Regions from separate parts of the Kitasatospora sp. NPDC086009 genome, predicted to be linked through region 4. Evidence: riboswitches for the same ligand, from Rfam matches in the RefSeq annotation. Region 4 holds a riboswitch; each other region holds the start of a gene.
What was found. Region 4 has a riboswitch for cyclic di-AMP ahead of ACIF6L_RS29065 (peptidoglycan DD-metalloendopeptidase family protein). Riboswitches for the same ligand answer to the same signal wherever they lie in the genome.
Positions count from the first base shown of each region.

Region 1: linked by a shared signal. The riboswitch ahead of ACIF6L_RS07820 (NlpC/P60 family protein) and the one ahead of ACIF6L_RS29065 (peptidoglycan DD-metalloendopeptidase family protein) in region 4 are both predicted to bind cyclic di-AMP.
Region 2: linked by a shared signal. The riboswitch ahead of ACIF6L_RS10250 (hypothetical protein) and the one ahead of ACIF6L_RS29065 (peptidoglycan DD-metalloendopeptidase family protein) in region 4 are both predicted to bind cyclic di-AMP.
Region 3: linked by a shared signal. The riboswitch ahead of ACIF6L_RS05575 (M23 family metallopeptidase) and the one ahead of ACIF6L_RS29065 (peptidoglycan DD-metalloendopeptidase family protein) in region 4 are both predicted to bind cyclic di-AMP.

Region 1 is NZ_JBITSA010000002.1:480,217-483,523, forward strand. Features, by position in the region: gene ACIF6L_RS07815 (NlpC/P60 family protein) at 19-1,062, shown strand; cyclic di-AMP (ydaO/yuaA leader) riboswitch at 1,386-1,539, shown strand; gene ACIF6L_RS07820 (NlpC/P60 family protein) at 1,550-2,704, shown strand; gene ACIF6L_RS07825 (NlpC/P60 family protein) at 2,930-3,307, shown strand, end outside.
Region 2 is NZ_JBITSA010000003.1:240,781-244,087, reverse strand. Features, by position in the region: gene ACIF6L_RS10260 (alpha/beta hydrolase) at 1-646, shown strand, start outside; gene ACIF6L_RS10255 (MoaF-related domain-containing protein) at 738-1,067, opposite strand; cyclic di-AMP (ydaO/yuaA leader) riboswitch at 1,536-1,659, shown strand; gene ACIF6L_RS10250 (hypothetical protein) at 1,664-2,938, shown strand; gene ACIF6L_RS10245 (hypothetical protein) at 3,005-3,307, opposite strand, start outside.
Region 3 is NZ_JBITSA010000001.1:1,241,668-1,244,974, reverse strand. Features, by position in the region: gene ACIF6L_RS05580 (hypothetical protein) at 1-422, shown strand, start outside; gene ACIF6L_RS05575 (M23 family metallopeptidase) at 494-1,354, opposite strand; cyclic di-AMP (ydaO/yuaA leader) riboswitch at 1,367-1,525, opposite strand; gene ACIF6L_RS05570 (YiaA/YiaB family inner membrane protein) at 1,770-2,060, shown strand; gene ACIF6L_RS05565 (alpha/beta fold hydrolase) at 2,183-3,010, shown strand; gene ACIF6L_RS05560 (TetR/AcrR family transcriptional regulator) at 3,074-3,307, shown strand, end outside.
Region 4 is NZ_JBITSA010000015.1:36,226-39,532, forward strand. Features, by position in the region: gene ACIF6L_RS29060 (MFS transporter) at 1-1,228, opposite strand, end outside; cyclic di-AMP (ydaO/yuaA leader) riboswitch at 1,539-1,699, shown strand; gene ACIF6L_RS29065 (peptidoglycan DD-metalloendopeptidase family protein) at 1,704-2,738, shown strand; gene ACIF6L_RS29070 (DUF2470 domain-containing protein) at 3,114-3,307, opposite strand, start outside.

The DNA of each region.
Region 1 (3,307 bases), on a different contig from region 4:
GAAGAAGGAGCCGGTCACTTGGCCACCCACCGCCGTCCCAAGCAGTCGAGCCGTGCACGGGTCACCGTGCTGACCGCTGCCGCTGCGACCGCGGTCGCCCTCTCGGCCCAGGTCAGCGCCCACGCCGCGCCCAGCCCGTCCCCCAAGAAGGAGGACGTGAAGGCGCAGGTCGACCAGCTGCAGGAGGAGGCCGAGCAGGCCACCGAGAAGTTCAACGGTGCCAAGGAGCGGGCGGACCAGCTGCGCAAGCAGGCGGACCAGCTCCAGGACCAGGTGGCTCGCGGCCAGGACCAGATGACCCAGCTTCAGGGCGGGCTGGCCGAGGTCGCGGCCGAGCAGTACCGGACCGGCGGCATCGACCCGTCCGTCCAGCTGATGCTCGCCTCCGACCCGTCCGGCTACCTGGACAAGGCCGCCAGCGTCCAGCAGGCCAGCTCCAGCCAGACCGAGGCGCTCAAGGGCCTGCAGGACCAGCAGCGCCGGCTGGACCAGCAGAAGGCCGAGGCGGCCGCCGTCCTCGCCTCGCTGGACAGCACGACCAAGGACCTGAACCAGTCCAAGGCCGAGGTCAACAAGAAGCTCAAGGAAGCCCAGGACCTGCTGAACTCGCTCAGCGCCGCCGACCGGGCCGCGCTGAAGGCCGCCCAGCAGCAGGCCGACCGGGCCTCGCGCGGCAGCGAGCGCACCGACCTGAGCAGCCTCCCGCAGGGCAGCGGCTTCGCCGGGCAGGCCGTCGCCAACGCGATGAGCAAGCAGGGTTCGCCGTACGTCTGGAGCGCGGTCGGCCCGAACTCCTTCGACTGCTCCGGTCTGATGGTCTGGTCGTACGCGAAGGCCGGCGTCTCGCTGCCGCGCACCTCGCAGGCGCAGGCCAACTACGGCTCGAAGGTGGCCTCGCTGGCCGACGCCCAGCCGGGCGACCTCATCATCTACCGCCCGGACCGCAGCCACGTCGGGATGTACATCGGCAACGGGATGGTGGTCCACGCGCCGCACACCGGTGACGTGGTGAAGGTGATGAAGGCCGACGCGATGCCGATCAACGCGATCCGCCGGGTCTGACGGACCGACATGCCCACGGGCCGGGATCCGGCCCTGTGATCCGCGCCACCCCCGGAACCGGGGGTGGCGTCGGTGTCTGCGGCCGCATCATGACAAACGATCAGCTCCATGTGGGCGCGTGATCACACCCGGTCATATTCACAAATGAACTTGGATATTCTTCCGGCATTTTTCTGACAAGGATTTGAACGGATCACGGTTCTGTTACTAGGGTCGTGCCTCGAACCACCGCACAGTCGATCACCCAGCAGGGGTGGCGGCGGAGGTTTACCGCCGAGTTCGTGAAGCAGCGGGGCAGAGCATCTGCCCGTCGGGGAGTCCAGTAGTCGGGGGCGCTGTGGAACGGAGCCGGGGAACCATGTTCCTCCGGGGTGAATCGGCGCCAGGTCGACCGTCGTGCGGTCGGTGAGGCGTCGTAGGGCACGCTTCCGGCCCGAACCCGTCAGCTCACCCGGTAGGCGGACGTAGGAAGAAGGAGTCCGCCTTCGTGGCGTCCCATCGTCGTCCCAAGCCCGCCGGCCGCGCCCGGGTCTCGATTCTGACCGGTGTCGCCGCCGCGGCGGTCGCGCTCTCCGCGCAGTCCGGCGCCCACGCCGACCCGACGCCGACCAAGGATCAGGTCAAGGAGCAGATCGACCAGCTCAACGAGCAGGCCGAGCAGGCCACCGAGAAGCTCAACGGTGCCCAGGCCAAGCAGCAGGAGCTGCAGAAGCAGGTCGGTGAGCTGCAGGACAAGGTGGCCCGTCAGCAGGCCGCGGTGACCGAGGCCCAGGGCGGTCTCGCCGAGATCGCCGGCGAGCAGTACCGCAACGGCGGCATATCGCCGACCGTGCAGCTGATGCTCTCGTCCAGCCCGGACAGCTTCCTCAGCCAGGCCGGCGCCATCAACCAGGCCGGCAGCACGCAGTCCGGTGCGCTGAAGGACCTCCAGGAGCAGCAGCGCAGGCTCGACCAGGACCGCAACGAGGCCCAGGGCAAGCTCGGCGAGCTCGAAGCCACCACCCAGCAGCTGAAGGCCTCCAAGGAGGAGGTCCAGGGCAAGCTGGCCAAGGCCCAGGACCTGTACAACTCGCTGTCCGAGCAGGAGCGCCAGGCGATGCGCGCGGCCGAGGAGAAGGCCGCCGCCGAGGCGAAGGCCAAGGCGGACGCCGCCAAGGCCGAGGCCAAGGCCAAGGCGGACGCCGACCGCGCCTCCCGCGACAACACCCGCGACCAGCTGCCCGCCCCGTCGTCGCCGGCCGCCAAGCCCGCCGCCGCGGCCGCCGCGCCGTCCGCGCCCGCCGCCAACGGCTCGCGCGCCGCCGCCGCGATCGCCGCCGCGGAGAGCAAGCTGGGCGCCCCGTACGTCTACGGCGCGGCCGGTCCGAGCTCCTTCGACTGCTCCGGCCTGACCAGCTGGGCCTACGCCCAGGCGGACGTGTCGCTGCCGCGCACCTCGCAGTCCCAGGCCACCGCCGGTACCAACGTGGGCACCAATATCGCCAACGCCCAGCCCGGCGACCTGATCATCTACCGTGCGGACCGCAGCCACGTCGCGCTCTACGTCGGCGGCGGCCAGGTCATCCACGCGCCGAAGCCCGGCGCGAACGTCCGGTACGAGACCGCCAGCATGCTGCCGATCTCGGCCATCGTGCGCGTCTGATCCGACGTCTGCTCCCGCAGGCCCGGTCTCCCCTCGTGGGAGGCCGGGCCTGCGGCTTTCGTGCTGGACCGTGCTGATGTCCGATTGCGGGTCAAATATTCGGGTTGGGAGGGGTTTGGACTCGCTCGCCCGGACTCGCTAACGTCTGCCACCGGACTCCCGCTCGACAGCCGCCCGCACCGGTGCGGCGGCGGGGCCGGGTCGCAGGATCGGAGTTACCGTCGTATGGCCGTGCACCGCCGTTCCCCCCTGCCGGGCGCGTTCGCCCGTGCGCTGGTGCTGACCGCCGCGGCCACCACCGCGCTGGGGGTGGCCACGGGGGGTGCCGCCCAGGCCGCCCCGGGCACGCCGGACGGGCCGTCGAACCGCAAGGACGTCAAGGCGCAGGTGGAACAGCTGTACGACGAGGCCGAGCAGGCCTCGGAGAAGTACAACGCCGCACTGGACGTCCAGCAGCGCCTCCAGCACGAGACCGGCACGCTCCAGCAGCAGGTCGCCGTCGCCCAGGGCGAGCTCAACGAGCTCCGCGGCGACCTCGCCACCGTGGCCGGCGCCGAGTACCGGGGCGGCGGGATGGCGCAGACCGTCCAGCTGATGCTCTCC
Region 2 (3,307 bases), on a different contig from region 4:
CGCCAAGAACCTGGTGACCCGGCTGAACTACCCGGGCGCGGCGCTCAAGCTGCTCCAGGAGGGTCGGATGCAGCCGACCGTGATGGTGCTGATGCGCCCCTCGCCCGCCCTCCCGCAGGACACCGAGTGCGAGGACATCCCGGGCGGCGCGCAGTCGGAGACGTACTTCACCAAGGACGTCCCGGCCGCGATCCAGGCGACCTACCGGGTCTCCTCGGATCCGCAGGCCTGGGGCTTCATGGGCAACTCGACCGGCGGCTACTGCGCCCTCAAGCTCGCCATGCGGCACCCGGAGGTCTTCCCGACCGCCGTCTCGCTCTCCGGCTACTACCAGGCCGCCGACGACCCGACCACCGGCGACCTCTTCCGGGGCAGCCAGCAGCGTCGCAACGAGGCGGACCTGATGTGGCGGCTGAAGAACCTGCCGCAGCCCGGGGTGTCCGTCCTGCTGGCCGGGACCAGGGAGGGCGACGGCGACTACCGCCGGGACACCGAGGCCTTCGTGGCCGCCGCGCACGCGCCCATGAAGGTCTCCTACAGCATGATGAAGACCGGCGGCCACAACTTCGAGACCTGGAGCAGGCTGCTGCCGTCCTCGCTGGAGTGGCTCTCCCAGCACCTCAAGGTGCCGAGCCACACGGTCTGACCACCGCCGGGCCCGCCCGCCCGGCCAGAACGCCCGGATACCAGCGCGCCCGGTCACCAGGACGCCAGGACACTGGCGCCCCGGACCGGTCTCAGGCCACCGGCTCCAGCGTCCCGGTGTGCAGCTCGCCGACCCGGCCGCCCTCGCCCTCGTACGTCCAGAACGCGCGCACCGTCAGCCTGCCGAGGTCCATCACGTGGCTGACGGTGATGCCGCTCTGCTCGGTCCAGCTGACGAAGTACAGCTCCGGCCCGATCTCGGCGATGTGCAGCGCGACGTCCTCCCACTGGCCCGCCGACTCGCCGAGGCCCTCCCAGCGCAGCCGCTTGCCGTCGGGCGAGTAGGCGTTGCGGAAGGCCGCGCCGTTGTCGACCTGGAAGAGGTAGGTACGGCCGGCGAAGGCGGGCAGGGGCGCGGTCATGGCGGAGCGGGTCCTCGTCTCTCGTCTGTGCGGTACGGCTGGACTCCCAACCTATCCGACCGGCCGACCTTCGCGGCGGACATGCGGGCACCCGGCCCCGGAGCGGACACCGGGCCGGCGCCGCGCCCACCCCGGCGCCGCGCCCACCCCGGCCGGACCTCCGCCACCCGCTCGCCGGCCCGCCGCCGACCCCGTCGGCCGCCCCGCGCCCGCCCCACGCCCGCCCCCACGCTCGCCCCACGCCCCGCCCCGTCTCCAACTGATCAACTTCCCCGGTGACTTGATCCACTCCGGACGGCTCGCACTGTGAGCTGCGCGACAACACCCCCCGTCGGCTTGTCGACATTCGAGCGGCCTGCCTAGCCTGCACGAGTCCGTCTTCGCGGACCCCGCCGTCGGGACGCCGAGTCCTGTCCACCCGCCGGTCGGCAGTCGAGCACCGCAGCGGACGGGAGCGGGGGACCCAGGTCAGTGCCCGGCCCACGCGCTCGCGCGTGCGGACCGAGGCTAGGGGTGAAGCCGCTCCCACAGGCGGCCGGGCAACCTCAGCCCGAACCCGACAGCTCACCTCGCAGGCGTCTACAGAGGACTCCGCCATGCAGAAGCCTGCCCGGCGCGCGACCCCGCGCCACGCCCGCCCCTCCCACCGAGGCCGCAAGGCCGCCTTCGCCGCCACCGGAGCGCTCGCCATCAGCGGCGCCGGCCTGCTCGGCGTCCCGGCGCTCACCGGCGCCCAGGCGGCCACCGCGCCGACCGTCACCCAGGACAGGCTCGCCCCGGCCACCATGGTCGCGGGCAAGGCCACCACGGCCGCGCTGACCGTCCACTCCTCGTCCTGCTTCACGGCCAAGACCGTCGGCGTCGGCGTCCGCGACGCGGCCGGGCGCAACCTCGACTTCCCCGGCAACGTCTCCAACGCGCAGATCTGCCCCAGCGGCCTGTCGATCACCACCGGTGCCCGCACCCTGCCCGCCGGGACGTACACCCAGTTCGGCTTCTGGCAGGACCTCGGCGGTACCTGGCACAACCTGCCCTCGCGCCAGCTCGCGGTCTCCGACGCGACCGTCGCCCCCGCCCCGAGCCCGACCGCCACCCCCAAGCCCACCCCGACGCCGTCACCCACCGCGACCGCCACGCCGTCGCCCACCGCCCCGGCCCCCACCGCGCCGGCGACCGGCGCCCCGGTCGCCGGGAAGTCGCTGACCTGGTCGGACGAGTTCAACGGCCCGATCGCCTACGGCTCGCGCTGGACGGGTGACAAGAGCAGCGCCTACCACTACGGCAACCACAACCCGGACGACAACAAGCTCGACTGGCTGAACAAGAACAACGTCTCGGTGGCCGGCGGCGTCGCCACGTTCACCGCCAAGCCGGGCGCCAACACGCTGGAGAACGGCAAGAAGTCCTGGGACACCGGGCTGCTCACCACCGAGTACTCCAGCGAGGGTTTCCAGGTGAAGACCGGCGACTACGCCGAGACCCGGGTCAAGCTCCCGGCCGGCACGGGCGCCTGGCCGGCCCTGTGGACCTGGAAGAACGGCAACGGGGAGATCGACTCCTTCGAGTACCACCCCGACAACCCGAACCTGCTGGAGCTGACCAACCACGTCAACCCGGGCCACCTGTACTACACCGACGCCAAGGCGATCGCGAAGGACGGCTGGGTCACCATCGGCACCCACTACGGCGCCACCTCGGTCGACTGGTACGTCAACGGTACGAAGGTGTTCTCGGACGGCAAGGGCGTCGGCGCCAACTGGTCCGCGTACCTGATCCTCAACCTGTCCCTGAGTGCAGGGCAGTACCACGCCGCGCCGCAGGGCACGGCCCCGATCACCTTCGCCGCGGACTACGTCCGGGTCTACCGCTAGGAAGCCACGCGCGGGGGCCGCCTGGACGGGATCCGGGCGACCCCCACGCGGCTCCGGTGGCCCCGCTCAGCCGCGGGTGCTCTCCACGACGTGGACCGTGAACGGCTGGCGGTTGTTCGCCTCGTTCCGGTCGTCGTCGCTGCGCACCGCCACGTAGCCGCCGTCCAGATCGCCGAGGGGGACGGTGGAGGCCACCCGGAGCGGGATCAGTGCGGTCGCGGTCCGGTACCGCTTCAGCCCGGCCGGGAAGGTGCAGCGCACCCGGTGGCCGTTCTGGAACTCGTAGCAGTTGTCCGGGAAGAACGGGGCCTCGGCCGTCACGCCCTCCGGCAGGGTGATCACCACGGTGAACGCGGAGGCGGTCCGGTC
Region 3 (3,307 bases), on a different contig from region 4:
CCGACGGTGCCCGGCGGCTGCTGGAGCAGGGGCTGATGCGGCGCAGCTACCGCAACCTGGAGGAGCTCACCGCGCAGGGCCGGCCGATGCCCGACGAGCTGGCCGGGGACTTCGGGGCGTTCGAGGAGGCCGCCGTCGAGGCCGCGCTGGACCTCTTCGGCGAGTGGACGGTGCCGGGGCTGCCGCGGCTGCTGGTGGAGGAGTTCCCGGAGCTGGCCCCGGAGCCGGGCCAGGAGGAGATCGACGCGTACCTGGCGCAGCTGCCCGGGGCACCCGGCGAGGCGGAGGAGGCCGGGGAGTACGGGGACGAGTACGGGCACGAGTACGGGGACGAGGACGGCTACGCGCCCGGGGACGGGCACGTGCACGTGCACGGGTCCGCCGACCGGCCGGACGGGGCCGACGCGGCCGCCGGGGCCTGAGACGCGACGGTGCCCCGGCCGTCGTGACGACGACCGGGGCACCGCGGCGGGCTGTCAGAAGGTGACGCCGGTCAGGGGGTCACGCCGCGCTGCTCGAACCAGCTCTCCGGGTCGACCGGGGCACCGCCGCCGGGGCGCACCTCCAGGTGCAGGTGCGGGCCGGTGACGTTGCCGGTGGCCCCCACCTTGCCGAGCTGCTGGCCGGGGACGACCTTGCCGGAGCCCTTGATGATCGAGGAGAGGTGGCAGTACCAGATCTCGGTGCCGTCGGGCAGCGTCTCGACGATCCGGTAGCCGTACGACCCGGCCCAGCCGGCCGAGGTGATGGTGCCCTGGCCGACCGCGTAGACCGGGGTGCCGGTGTCGGCGGCGAAGTCCAGGCCGGTGTGCAGGTGGGCCCAGTAGGAGGCGCTCTGGCCGTAGTGGGCCGAGAGGTGGTAGTCGCGCACCGGCAGCTCGATGGCGGCGAGCTTGGCCTTCTCGGCCTCCTCGGCGGCCTGCTTGGCCTCCTGCTGCTGGGCCGCGCGCTTGACCTCGGCCTCCTTGGCGGCCTGCAGCCGGGCGCCCTCCTCGGCGGCGGTGCGCTGGCTGTCGGCCTGCTGCTGGATCCGGGCGGCGAGCGCGAGGCCCGGGTCCGCGGCGAGCGCGACCGGGGTCTCGTCCGGGACCTCGACGGCGGGGGCGGCGGCCGGGGTGGCGGAGGCGAAGCCGGTCGCCCCGAGGGTGGCGGCCACGGCGGTGACGCCGAGCAGCGGGGCGGTGCCGCGGGTCTGACGGGGCATCCGGTGCCGGTTGCTGTCGGGGGCCTGCGGCCCGGTCTCGGCGCCGGACCCGCCGAACTCGCCCGGGTGGGCGGGCGGCCAGGGGTGGTCGAGCAGCTGGGTGCCGGCGGGGGAGCCGGGCAGGTGTGCCGGAGAGTGCGACGACGCCACGGAGGCGCGCTCCTTTCCTTCCTTCGCGCCTACCGGGTTAGCTGACGGGTTCGGAGCAGGAAGGTCTCCTACGGCTGGGCCTGGGCCCGGCCGATTCACCCCAAGGAACATGGTTCCCCGGCTCCCTGGCCTGCCCGGAGGCCGGCCGGCGGGATTAGGCGACGGCGCACGGTGCCGTCTGGGTACGGCGTTACGAACCGCGCTGCGTTATCAAACGTTAATCCTAGGAGCCTCTGATTCCAAGCCGTCCGTTCGGGACAGCCGGATACTACCCGGGCGGTACGTGACCTGATGGGCGATTTGGGCGGATCGACGGCAACTGACACCACCGAACGTGAGGGGACGTCAACGAACGGCCCCCCACTTGAGTACTCCTACTCATGTGCGGCACTCCCGGCGCGGCCATCCTGGCGCCATGAACGCACCGATGCAGTCACGCACCACGGCCGCGTACCACCTCCAGGCCGTCCTCTCCTTCGCCCTCTCCGGCGGCGCCCTCGCCGTCGGCATCGCCTATCTGCCGGTCGGCGGCTGGACCCGCGCCTTCCTCGCGGTCGGCCTGCTCTACACCGTCACCTCCGCCTTCACCCTGGCCAAGGTGATCCGGGACCGGCAGGAGACCAACGAGATCGTCACCCGGGTGGACCAGGCGCGGCTGGAGAAGCTGCTCGCCGAGCACGACCCGTTCAAGGTGGAGGGGGTCTGAGCCGCGGTACCGGGGCCGCCCCCGGGGGCCGACCGGTCGAGGGCTTGACGGCTAAGGCTATTAGCCTTAGCTTTATGGCTATCGGTGCAACGCCGACAGCTCCGCGGACCGAGGAGGCCCCCATGCCCGGCACCTTCACCCCCAGCACCCAGTACCTCGACCTCCCCGGCGGCCGGCTGGCCTTCGACGACACCGAGCAGGGCGACGGCGCCCCCCTCGTCCTGCTCCCCGGGATGCTCGACAGCCGTGCCGCGTACCGGCACCTGCGCCCGCTGCTGGTGGCCGCGGGCCACCGGGTGATCACCCTGGACCTGCGCGGCTTCGGCGAGTCCTCGATCGCCTGGGACGACTACACGCCGGCCGCGATCGCCACCGACGTCCTCGCCCTGCTGGACCACCTCGGCATCGACCGCGCCACGCTGGTCGGCAACTCCTACGCCGGTGCGACGGTGGTCAAGGTGGCCGGGGACGCGCCGGAGCGGGTCGCCGGGATCGTCCTGGTGGACGCCTTCGTCGAGAACCCGCCGCCGAACGCGCTGCAGCGCGCGATGTTCGGCGTGATGGGCGTCCTGCTGGTGCACTCGCCCGCGTTCTGGGGCCTCTACCACCGCAAGATGGCGTACCCCGGTCCCAAGCCGGCCGACTTCGACGCCTACGTGGACGGACTGGTCGCCGCGATGCGCACGCCGGGCCGCAAGCAGGCCACCCGGGGCTACGTGCGCGGGGACTCCGCGCCGAACGGCTGGACCGCCGCCGTGAGCTGCCCGGCGCTGGTCCTGATGGGCACCAAGGACCCCGACTTCCCCGACCCCGAGCTGGTCGCCGACCGGCAGGCCGCCGCGCTGAACGGCCGCAAGGTGATGGTCGAGGGCTCCGGGCACTACCCGATGGCCGACCGGCCGCAGGCCACCGCCGACGCCCTGCTGCCCTTCCTCGCCGAGCTGGCCTGAGCCCGCCCTTCCGCGCCGCGCCGGCCCGAGCCCGCCCGCTACCTCGCCCACGGAGACCGCACCATGCCCCGAGTCGGACTGACCCCCGAGCAGGTCGTCGACCACGCCCTCGCCCTCATCGACGAACAGGGCCCCGAGGCCCTCACCCTGGCCGCCGTCGCCGGACGGGCCCAGGTGGCCACCCCCTCGCTGTACAAGCACGTCAGCGGCGGACTCGCCGAGCTGCGCCGGCTGATCGCCGTCCGGGTCACCGAGGAACTCGCCGACCGGCTCGCCGAGGCCGCCCTCGGCCGCGGC
Region 4 (3,307 bases):
CCGCGCGGGCGGCGGCGTTGTTGACGCCGCTGGCGATCCCGGCATGCCGGACCTCCACCGCCGCGAGCACCGTCGCGGTCAGCGGCGCGACCAGCAGGACCATCCCGCAGCCCATCACGGTGGCGGCCGGCAGCACGTCCGTCCAGTACGAGGCGTCGGAGCCGATCCGCAGCATCAGCAGGACCCCCGTCGCGCAGAGCAGCGGCCCCACGGTGAGCGGGAGGCGCGGGCCGATCCGCTTGCCGAGCCGGCCGGCCCGGGCGGACAGCGCGAGCATCAGCACGGTGATCGGCAGCAGGGCGAGCCCGGAGACCAGCGGGGAGAAGCCGGAGACGATCTGCAGCTGGACGACCAGGAGGAAGAAGACGCCGCTGAACGCCGCGTAGACGCAGAGGGTGACCAGGTTCACCGCGGTGAACAGGCGGGAGGAGAAGAGGCCGAGCGGCAGCATCGGCTCCGGGACGCGGCGTTCGACCACCACGAAGGCCGTGCCCAGCAGCAGGCCGGCCGCGCCGGACACCCACACCACGGCCGAGAGCCCGTCGCCCGCCGCGGTCAGCGCGTAGGTGACCGAGCCCAGCGCGAGCGCGGCCAGCGCCGCGCCGAGGACGTCGAACCGGCCGGTCGCGCTCTCGTCCCGGCTCTCCGGGACGTGCCGGGAGGCCACCGCGACCACCAGGGCGGCGAGCGGGACGTTCAACAGGAAGATCCACCGCCAGCCGGGGCCGTCCACCAGCCAGCCGCCGAGGAACGGGCCGATCGCGGCGGACACCCCGCCGAGGCCGGACCAGAGGCCGACCGCCGCCGAGCGGTCGTCAGGGTGGAACACCGCCTGGAGCATCGCCAGCGAGCCGGGGGTGAGCAGCGCCCCGCCGACGCCCTGCACCGCGCGGGCGGCGACCAGCACCTCGATGGTGGGGGCCGCGGCGCAGGCCGCCGAGGCGGCGGCGAACCAGAGCACGCCGATCAGGAAGACGCGGCGCCGGCCGTAGCGGTCACCGAGCGCGCCGCCGAGCAGGATCAGGCCGGCCAGGGTGAGCAGATAGGCGTTGAGCGTCCATTGCAGGGCGGCGAGCGGAGCGCCGAGATCGGTGCCGATCCGGGGCAGTGCGACGTTGACGACGGTGCCGTCGAGCATCGCCATGCTGGAGCCGAGCACCGTCGCCAGTAGTACCCAGCGGCCCTGCGCGGTGCCCAGGCGCAGGGTGCCGGCCTCGGAGGTGGCCACCGCCTGATCCTGCGCTCCGGGAGGCGACGTGACAAGGGTCACCGGGGGTGTGTCGGCGGATGGCTTTCCGTAGGTGATCGCATGCGTACGGACACCGAAATCGGCGGAGCGTCGTGGATCAGTGGCACGCGGTGAATCGATTGTGCACATACTGTGCAGCCGATCATTCGGAGTGTCACGGCCTTCCCGGTAGTGGTTGTCGATTCAAGAGATCGACATTGCTTCGCCCGGGCGGATGAGTTTTAGTTCAGCGACCGCCCGGCATTGGACCGGGTGGCCACCGGGTGGAACGCCTAGTCCTGCCGCTGCCCGGTGGTACGAACCGAACTCTGTACGGCAGGAGCGGGGGACCCAAAGGTAAGTCGCCGGACCGGAATTCACGGTCCGGCTTGGGGTGAAGCCGCGCTATGCGGCCGGGCAACTCCAGCCCGAACCCGACAGCTCACCTCGCAGGCGTCGGAGAGGACAGTTCGCCATGCCCGCACAGGCTCGTCGTATCACCCTGCCCCGCGCCGCCCGCATCGGCATCGCCACCGCCGTGACCGGCGCCGCTTTCGCCCTCCCGCTGGTGACCACCATCAGCGCCCAGGCCCACACCGCCCCGGCCGCCAAGCCCGCGCAGACCTCCACCTGGACCGGCGCCACCAGCGTCGATGCCGCGCCGGCCGCTGCCGCGCAGCCGGCCGCCGAGGCCGCCAAGCCGGCCGCCGCGCCGGCCGAGGAGAGCTACAAGGTCGTCGGCGGGGACACCCTGTCGAAGATCGCCGACGCCAAGCAGGTCGAGGGTGGCTGGAAGGCCCTCTACGACCACAACCGCTCGGTCGTCGGTGCCAACCCGAACCTCATCTTCCCGGGTCAGCAGCTCGCGCTGGGTGCCAAGGCCGCCGCCGCTCCGGCCGCCGCCGAGGCCGCCAAGCCCGCCGCCCCGGCCGCCAAGCCGCAGGTCTCGCAGGACGCGCAGAAGCCGGCCGCCCAGCACGCCGCCCCGAAGCCGGTCCAGGCCGCCAAGCCCGCCGAGGCCCCGGCCGCCAAGCCGGCCGCCCCCGCCGCCAAGCCGGCCGCTCCGGCCGCTCCCGCGGCGCCGGCCGCCGCGGCCAGCACCTCGGGCTTCGTCGCCCCCCTCGCCAACCCGAAGCTCGGCACCGCCTACGGCGTGGCCGGCTCGATGTGGGCCTCCGGTCACCACACCGGTGCCGACTTCGTCGCCTCCACCGGCACCCCGCTGCGCGCCGTCGGCGCCGGCACCGTGGTGAAGGCCGGCAACGGCGGCGCCTACGGCAACGAGGTCGAGATCAAGCTCGCCGACGGCCACTACGCCGAGTACGCGCACCTGTCCTCGATCGGTGTGAAGATCGGTCAGACCGTCACCGCCGGCCAGCAGATCGGCCTCTCGGGTGCCACCGGCAACGTGACCGGCCCGCACCTGCACTTCGAGATCCGCACCGGCTCGGAGTACGGCTCGGACATCGACCCGATCGCCTACCTGCGGGCGCACGGCGTCTCCCTCTGACCTGAGGTCGGACTTCCGCTGGGTGCGGGGCGTACGACCTCCCGGGATGGTCATGTCGGGTGACCGCTCGACCGGGTGATCGCCGCACCGTCAGCGGATCATGGGCGCGGGACACGCCCTGGCCGGCCCGGCTCGCGAATTTCCTTCGCGAGCCGGGCCGGCCTTTTTCGTGCCCTTCTGACAGGCAGATGCCCCCCCGCGATCAGGGTTTCCGTCCGGCTTTTCCGAGTGGTCGGTTCCGTCGTGCGGAAGGCCTTTCCGGAAGGCCTTCCTGGGGGCCTTCCGGGCGATGACGACGGGCCGTCCGCGGTCGGACGGGCCGTCAATTCTCGGTCGGCGGTCGCGGTGAAAGGAATGGGCCGCCCCGGCGGGGGGTCAGGACCGGTGGGCGGGCAGGTCGCTGTTGGCGGCGGTCAGCAGCTGGTGCACGCGGTGGCCGAACTCGTCCGCGTCGCGGGCCGGCGCGGGGAAGACCAGGCGGACGTCGCGGTGGCCGTAGGGGTGGTCCAGACGGAGCACCAGGCCGTGCCGGTCGAGGGCCAGCGGGCGGACGTTGGGGTGTCCGACGA